Regions from separate parts of the Pseudoalteromonas sp. SG41-5 genome, predicted to be linked through region 3. Evidence: predicted binding sites of a transcription regulator. Region 3 holds the regulator's gene; each other region holds the start of a gene.

Region 1 (2,209 bases), on a different contig from region 3:
CCGCCGATGTTGACTTTGTACAAATAGGTAACAGTAAACTAAAGCAGGCTCCGCCTTGAGCATTGTTCGTTACTGCAACTCGTCCTTGGTGTGCATTTGCGACTGAACTAACTACCGCTAAGCCTAAACCTGTGCCTTGGCTTCGGGTAGTAAAAAATGGTTCAAATAATTTATCAAGTAAGCTTAAATCGACCCCAGGGCCATTATCACTTACAGTAATACACACTAGCTCGGGGTCACTCGCATCCCGCTGCGCACTTAATTGAACGAGTGCATTACTGCCAATGACTTGAATACTATTGTGAATAAGATTTTGAATGGCACTGGCAAGCGCAGTTTTATTGCCCATTATCTCGATATCAGGCTCAGGTAAACTGACCTGAAGTTCACTATTATTAAGTGCGACCATAGCATCAGCGCCAGTTTTCACTTCAGTTAATAATTGCTGCATGGAAACATGTTCAACAACTTGCTGATCGCCACTTTTTGCGAACAACAACATATCGTTTACTTGGGTTTCGAGATCTTTTAAACGCGACATTAACTTAGTATGAAAATTGCCTCGCGAGCTTTCGGGTAACCGCTTTGAACCTAAATTAGCGGCATACAAAATCGCAGCAGACAGTGGTGTTCGCACTTGATGTGCCAAAGATGCCACCATTTTACCCAATGCACTTAAACGCTGCATATGTGCAACGCGTGTTTGTAGACGACGCGTTTCGGTTAAGTCAGTCATTAAGATTAATTGCCCTGGCTCTGGCGCTAATGCCGTTATTTCTAACTTAATTAAGCGTCCATCTTTTAGCGATACTTCATGGCCATCATCTTGTTGGGGCCGAAACGAGCGCTGGATCACACTGAACCACTTTTCACCTTCGAGTGGCTCCCCTAGCATGTCTGTTGCAATTTGATTAGCTTTAGCGATCAAACCGCGACCATCAAGCACCACAACACCCGCAGGCATTGTATCTACTAAATGACTTAACCAACTGGCTTGCTGGCGTAATTCACTTAACTCACCAATGTACTCTTCTTGCAGTAAACATGGGTTATACTGGGTCGCTGTGATAAATTGTGGTTTTAAGACATTAGCTAAGGCCATAATGCATTCTCGTTTACAGGATCTAACTAGCTAAATGCACAAATTGTACCAACAATTATATTGATTAATTTCATTTGCTTAGCGTATAAATAACGCGACAAAAAAATGACAAACTAAAATAAGCAAAGCAAGGAGACACTATGAATTCAACAAATTTATGTCGCTGCCCTTGGCTCGATACCAGTAAAGATGACTATGTTGCCTATCACGATGATGAATGGGGGATCCCAGTATATGATGACCAAACACTTTTTGAATTTATTACTCTGGAATCAGCACAAGCAGGATTAAGTTGGTATACGATTTTAAAGAAACGTGATGGTTATCGTCGTGCATTTTTGGATTTTGATGTAGAAAAAGTCGCACAAATGAACGAGCACGATGTTGAACGATTAATGCTTGATGAAACAATTATACGTAATCGTTTAAAAATTGTAGCAACTATAAATAACGCCAAACGTTTTATTGAAATTCAGCAAGAATTTGGCAGCTTCAGTAACTATCAATGGCAGTTTGTAGGTGGTAAGCCGTTAGTGAATGAGTTAGATAAACTTAGTGACTACCCTGCAATCACAGAGGCCTCAACTGCATTTGCAAAAGATTTAAAAAAACGGGGATTTAAGTTTTTAGGTCCAACCACAGTGTACGCCCATATGCAGGCCTGTGGTATGGTGAATGATCACAGTAATGATTGTTTTCGTAAAGCTGAGATTATTGAAAAATACTAGGTGTTAAGAGCTAGAAAAGTGACTAGGCGCTAGGATCCTAAATCTAGCGTCTAGGAATTAATGGCTGAAGCCATTTCCTACAAATGCTTAACCCACATATAAGCAGGCTTCAGCCACGAAAGATTTATATATATTTTTATCTGCTCATTTGATCTCATTCACTTCTCTTTGTGCAAAAGACCTTTAAATGATTGATCCACCACAGAGAACTCCGAGTTCAAAGAGGAAGGGATTAGGGTCCTAGCCCTTCAGCTCCGTGTAGCGCGCAGCGCCTCGGTGGTAAAAATTAAGTAACTATTTGCAAGCACCGAAATGGTAGGTAGTGCTTTAGCGCGTCAATGAACTTATCACCGTAAACGACGACCACACTCTGTAATTA
Region 2 (2,209 bases), on a different contig from region 3:
TCTATCACAGCGTTTTTTACTGTACTGAGTGAAGGGGATGATATGCAAGATCCGATTGCTGATGCGGCGCGAGCCATTTTAGACGGTCATATCGTGTTATCCAGAGAGCTCGCTGACAGTGGTCATTATCCTGCTATTGATATAGAAAAATCGATTTCACGGGTGATGCCACAAGTTGTCTCAGAAGCACATATGCAACAAGCGCGAGTGTTAAAACAAGTGTATTCAATGTTCCAGCAAAATAAAGATATGATTACTTTAGGTGCTTATCAAAAAGGCACCGACCAAATGCTTGATCAGGCCATTAATATGATGCCAAGAGTGAATGCATTTTTACAACAAGGCATGAAGGATGTGATCAGCTATGACGATGGCCTACAAGGGCTTGCGCAATTATTAGGACAAGCATAATGGCAACCAATAAGCTCAGTTTATTGCTGAAAATAGAAAATGATAAAGAAGAAGCTTTACGGATAAATTATTTACAAGCGCAGCAAAACTTGCAAGGCAATCAACAAAAATTGCAAGGCTTGAATAACTTTCGCTTAGAATATACTCAGCAATTACATGTAAAAGGAAAGTCCGGTTTAAGTAGCGCCGGGTTTAGTCAATATCATGCTTTCATTGCCAAAATCGAAGAAGCCATTCGTCAACAAGCGAATACTGTCAGTACCGCTAAACAAGTTGTCTCACAACGCCAAAGTTTATGGCTTAAACAGCAGATTAAGGCTAAAGCGGTTGCTAAGTTAATAGAAAAACAGCAACTTAAAGCGAATGTGATCGCACAAAAAAATGAACAAAAAATGCTTGATGAATTTTCCGCAAATCAATTTTACCAAAGACGTCGCGTTTTATAGTCTATTGCCCAAAAAAGGGTTATTTATTAATTCAAATCAGCTTAGGCATATTATTTGCTTGTTTAATGTAATAAGTATTTATTCTGGCAAACTGCGGCGGCAAATTGCCACTTTTAATCTAGGTGAATTATGGCTATTAGTGATCTTTCAGTGTTTATCTCAACTGAGCAGGATGTTCAGTTAAATAAAAAAGACAGTGCCAAAGGTGGTGCAGCAGCAGATAAAGAAAGTACTGATAGTGGCTTTTTTAGCCAATTACAAAGTGCCAACAATGCTGCGGAAACATCTACCAAGGTTAATTCAACGGGTGCTGAGCCTCGTTCAGCTGAAGCCGTAATTGTTGCTGAAAAAGCACAAGAAACGTCTGCTGACAACAGTGATGAAAATGCGATGTCTGGTGATGCAATGCTTGCGCAAATAACGGCGGCTAATAACATGGACACTCGGGTAAATAATACGCCAACTGTCGAAAATTCCTCATTACTTTCAAAGTTGGGGAAATACAGCGAGGAAAAAATAGACCCTACGCTTGTTAAAGTCACTGGAGCCCGTCCAATTGATGATGTTACGCCTATTATTGATACAGAGACTCCTGCTACTGATGATCCGATTGCACAATTAGTCGATAAACAGCTAAAACCATCGTTACTTACAGAAAAAACGGTGCTGGCAGAGGCAATTGATAAACAACTTCAGCTAAAGGGGAGCACTCCGCCTGATGATGCAGTTACTCCTATTATTGATGATATTCAAGTCGCAAAAGAGACATCGCAAAATAAAGCGATGGCAATGCAGCCAACAATCCAACAAGCAGTTGCGACTACAACTACGTTAAAAAGCGGGCAAGTTGACAATGACGCAGCTCAAATAATTGCTGCTGCAAATACAAGCCAAGGTAAACCACAAGACAGTGAAGTATTAGCTAAAGGTTCCGACGCTATGCTTGCTCAGCAAGGAAAACCTCAACAGAGCGCAGCACTAACTGCAGATGCAGCAGTTACTAACGTTACTGCTAACGCTAAACAAGCAATCAAAAGTGCCACTGAAGTAGCAATGGACGCTGAAGCGGTTAAAGGTGTTGCTTCAAGCTCTCAAACTGATGTATCAGAAAAAGCAGCTGAACAGTCAAAGCATAATAATAGTGCTGTATTAGAGCAAATCAGCAAGGTATTACTTAACTCAACGACAACTGTGCAAAAAAATGAAAATCCACTGTTGGCGAGCTTAACACCGGAGCAGCAAAAACAGCTGCAAACTCAGGTTGATGTCATTCGTCAGCAAGATCCATTACCGGCTAACATAACAGACTTAAAAAAAATGCTGGCTGAATTTGTAGCGCTTAATAGTAAAGA
Region 3 (2,209 bases):
TATCAGCAATTGTGGCTAACGTCTTCAAATGAAGTTGGCTATCACCATCTGGCACGATGAGAGCTACAAATATATCAACTGGGCGATTATCTATCGCATCAAAATCAATCGGTGATTCACTCACTATAATTATTGCTAGCGGGTTTTCAACACCACTCATACGGCCATGAGGAATAGCAATACCACGACCAATACCCGTACTACCTAGTTTTTCTCTCGACAGTAGTGCGTTGAGGATTTCTTGTTGTGATAGCTGAGGAAGTTGTTCATGAGCCAATTGGCTGATAAATTCAATGATCCGTTTTTTGCTATTAAAAAGGACCGCAGCTTTACTGCAGTCCTGGCAAATAAGTGAGCTTAATTTCATAGTGTTAGTGTCGAGCGTGCTTCTCTTTGTGTTTAATTACCTGACGGTCAAGTTTGTCGATTAGTCCGTCAATGGCTGCATACATGTCTTGGTGCTCAGTTGAGGCAAATAATTCAGCGCCACTGACATGTAATGTGGCTTCTGCTTTTTGGCTTAGCTTTTCTACATCAAGAATGACATGGACATTATTGATATGATCAAAATGCCTTTCAAGCTTGGCAAACTTATTGTTTACATAGTCTCTTAATGAATCAGTAATTTCTACATGACGACCAGTTAAATTTAGTTGCATAAGCATTTTCCTCTTGTGATTTTACGCCTTAAATCAAACTTTTACGTTGATTTGACGGTGGAATAGCCAGCGACTCGCGGTATTTTGCAATAGTCCGTCTAGCTACTTTGATACCTTGCTCTGCCAATATATCTGCAATCTTACTATCACTCAATGGTTTCGCTGAGTTTTCTGCACTGATCAATTTTCTGATCAATGCTCGAATGGCTGTCGATGAGCATTCGCCGCCGTTCTCAGTACTTACATGGCTCGAGAAAAAATATTTTAACTCAAATATACCACGAGGGGTATGCATGTATTTTTGGGTGGTTACACGAGAAATTGTTGATTCGTGCATCTCAACCATTTCGGCAACGTCGTTTAGTACCATAGGGCGCATGGCCTCAGGGCCATGCTCAAAGAATCCTTGCTGCTGTTTAACAATGCAGTTGGTTACTTTGAGTAACGTCTCGTTACGACTTTCTAGGCTTTTAATAAACCATTTAGCTTCTTGCAAATGCGAGCGTATAAATTGGCTGTCAGTGCTTGATTTTACAGAGCGTGACATCGCCGCATATTGGCTGTTCACTCTAATTTTTGGCATGCTGTCTGGATTGAGTTCAACCACCCAGCGACCTTTAATTTTTTTCACCGAAACGTCAGGAATAACATACTCTGATTCTTCGCGTACTATGGTATCCGCAGGCTTTGGGTTAAGGCTGTGGATCAGTGTCATTACTTCTTTTAGTTCATCTTCTTTAAGCTTAGTCTTTTTCATCAAAGTGCGATAGTCACGACTAGCTAATAAATCGATATGATCAGTTAAAATCATTTTTGTCTCGCTAATCCAAGGAGTTGCAGGATCAAATTGATTTAATTGAATACATAAACATTCTTGTAGGCTGCGCGCAGCAATACCAACAGGGTCAAACAACTGAATGCGTTTTAACACTGCTTGCACTTCGTCGAGTTCGATTTCTTCTTCGTTATTACCTTGATTTAAGCTTTCTGCGATGTCTTCGCAGCTCAAGGTTAAAATACCTGAATCGTCAACGGCTTCAACAATGGCAATGGCAATGGCTTCATCGGTTGGACTAAAAGGTGTGAGTTGTAATTGCCACATTAGATATTCGTGCAAGGTTTCAGTTGAGGCACCTTGATAAATTGACTCATCTTCAGGCATTGGCCCAGATGACGTATTTGGCGCAGCACTCATGTATTCGTCCCAGGTGACGTCCATAGCCATTTCGTCACTTAAGGTCTCTTTACTTAATGCTTCGCTACTTTCTTGTTCATATTCGCTTGGCTTGTCGTCTGCTGATGCGCTAACGGTTAAGTCATCGTTATCTTGTTTTTGTTCGTTTTTACCAGCCGTGTCGTCTGAATATTCATGTTCTTCTAGCTCTAACAATGGATTGCTGTCGAGCGCTTCTTGAATTTCTTGCTGGAGATCCAATGTACTGAGTTGCAATAAGCGAATTGCTTGTTGCAGCTGTGGTGTCATTGTAAGTTGCTGGCCCATGCGCAGCTGGAGTGATTGCCTCATGTATCTCTAACAATCCTTTTATTGT
Region 4 (2,209 bases), on a different contig from region 3:
AACAGCATCTGTAGCACAGCAGTTTCATCAAGGTTCAACATTAGGCACTAAAAATTCACTCGATCTTGCTATAGGAGGTGAAGGATACTTTGCTCTTAGCAATGAGTTAGGCTCACAAGATAAAACATTCACTCGTGCAGGGGCGTTTAAATTAGATAAAGATAACTTTATCGTTGACGCACAAGGTAATTACTTACAAGGCTTTCCTGTTGATGAAATTAGTGGAGATGCAACATCAGTAAGTTTAACCTCCTCTGGGGCGATTCAAATTCCTGATTCATCAGGTTCCCCGCGGGCTACCTCAAGTGTATATTCGTCATTTCGATTGGATTCGACCAAAGATACACCGACTATTACACCATTTGATCCAACTCAATCAGGGTCATATACTCACTCTACCTCAACCAATGTTTATGATTCGCTAGGTGAGCCGCATACTATGCAATTGTTTTTTGTGAAAACGGATGCAGCTGTTACAGGTAATGCTAATGAGTGGCAAACCTATGCCACGTTAGACGGTCAAGCATTCAATCCTGATGGAAGCTCGCAAGGCGCTACTGGACCATTTAATCCAATTTCAACATTTCAGTTTGATGCGAACGGCTTACCACTTAACACCAATGGTACCGCAAATACAGGCAATACATTTAACCCTGTTGTGTTAGATAGCACTAATTTGACAGGGTTTTTAAGCAATGGTGCTAGCTTTCCTAATAATGTAACTATCAACTGGCGTGATGAAGCAGGTACCTCTGCAAAAATCCCGACCCAGCATGCAGGCAAGTTTGAAAATAAAGTATTATCTCAAGATGGTGCTGCTGTGGGACGGTTGGCAAATATAGACATTGGTGTTGATGGAAAAATTGTTGCTTCTTATAGTAATGGTGACTCTAACTACCTAGGTCAAGTTGCGTTAGTCCGTTTTCCCAATTCACAGGGGTTACAACAAGTAGGCAATACGTCATGGAAGAAAAGTTTAACTTCAGGTGACCCTGTAGCGGGTGAAGCAAATTCAGGCGCATTTGGTAAGATTAGCTCATCAGCATTAGAGCAATCAAACGTGAACTTAACCAATGAGCTTGTTGATTTGATCAGCGCACAGCGTAACTTCCAAGCTAACTCGCGTGCACTCGAAGTGAATTCAACACTACAGCAAGCTATTTTGCAGATCCGTTAATCTCGTTTTAATATTTTTTACAATCCGACACCTAGGCTGCTATTTATTAGCAGCCTTTTTTATTTGTGCTTGATTATATTTTGTAATTTATTACGTCATTTTATTGTGGCACTTATCTTGCATTTGTCATGTTATAGATTTTTAACGTGAGTCGATGTTATGGACAAGATGGTCTACATTGCAGCGTCTGGAGCTAAGCAAAGTTTGCGGGGCCTAGAGCTTAAAGCAAATAATTTAGCAAATGCCAATACCACAGGCTTTAAAGCTGACTTCGCGCAAGCGCGCTCAATGCAAGCTTTTGGTGAAGGCTTACCGACACGTGTTTTTACTATGCAGGAACGGCCAGGCTCTAATATGACTTCCGGCGGTATTGTTGAAACTGGACGTGATCTTGATATTGCTATGAGCGATAAAGGGTGGCTTACAGTGCAAGATGCTTCAGGGAATGAGGCATATACTAAAGTTGGCACGTTGAATATCACCCCTGATGGCGCTTTGATCACCAGTCACGGGCGTCAAGTTATTGGCGAAGGTGGACCGATTATTTTGCCATTGCCAGTGGAGAAAGTCGAATTTAGTGACGATGGTTCAATCCAAGTTCGCCCGCAAGGTGCGCCGGCTAACTTTTTAGAAGTTGTTGACCGTTTGAAGGTAATTAAGGCAAATAATTCTGAGCTTGAAAAAGGCAATGATGGCTTATTTCGACCAAAACCCGAATTACTGGAAAATGGTATATGTGGATTTTGTGACATCTCTAATGATGTGAAAGTAATGAGTGGCACTTTGGAAATGTCAAATGTGAATCCGGTACATGAGATGGTGGATATGATAAGCCATCAACGCCAATTTGAATTACAAGTTAAGTTAATGAAAACGGCTGAAGAAATTGACGAACGTCAAACTCAATTGCTGCGTATTGTTTAACTTTATTGAGAGGACATTAATATGAATCCTGCATTGTGGATAAGTAAAACGGGGCTTGATGCTCAACAAACCGATATTTCGGTTATCTCAAATAATTTAGCCAATGCC

What was found. Region 3 encodes sigma-54, which starts transcription at its own class of promoters, with help from an activator protein. Its sites were predicted from a motif close to GTTGGCACGNNNNTNGNNT; they were not measured.
Region 1: a site for sigma-54 is predicted at 1,137-1,155, ahead of H5232_RS04610 (PAS domain-containing sensor histidine kinase). Genes of this name have one in related genera too.
Region 2: a site for sigma-54 is predicted at 899-917, ahead of H5232_RS04570 (flagellar hook-length control protein FliK). Genes of this name have one in related genera too.
Region 4: a site for sigma-54 is predicted at 1,282-1,300, ahead of H5232_RS21180 (flagellar basal body rod protein FlgF). Genes of this name have one in related genera too.

The regions. Positions count from the first base shown of each region.
Region 1 is NZ_JACJFH010000010.1:62,179-64,387, forward strand. Features, by position in the region: gene H5232_RS04610 (PAS domain-containing sensor histidine kinase) at 1-1,102, opposite strand, end outside; gene H5232_RS04615 (DNA-3-methyladenine glycosylase I) at 1,243-1,830, shown strand.
Region 2 is NZ_JACJFH010000010.1:53,440-55,648, reverse strand. Features, by position in the region: gene fliI (flagellar protein export ATPase FliI) at 1-411, shown strand, start outside; gene fliJ (flagellar export protein FliJ) at 411-857, shown strand; gene H5232_RS04570 (flagellar hook-length control protein FliK) at 987-2,209, shown strand, end outside.
Region 3 is NZ_JACJFH010000074.1:8,701-10,909, forward strand. Features, by position in the region: gene ptsN (PTS IIA-like nitrogen regulatory protein PtsN) at 1-367, opposite strand, end outside; gene hpf (ribosome hibernation promoting factor) at 372-659, opposite strand; gene H5232_RS16785 (RNA polymerase factor sigma-54) at 688-2,184, opposite strand.
Region 4 is NZ_JACJFH010000133.1:2,622-4,830, reverse strand. Features, by position in the region: gene flgE (flagellar hook protein FlgE) at 1-1,177, shown strand, start outside; gene H5232_RS21180 (flagellar basal body rod protein FlgF) at 1,337-2,101, shown strand; gene flgG (flagellar basal-body rod protein FlgG) at 2,123-2,209, shown strand, end outside.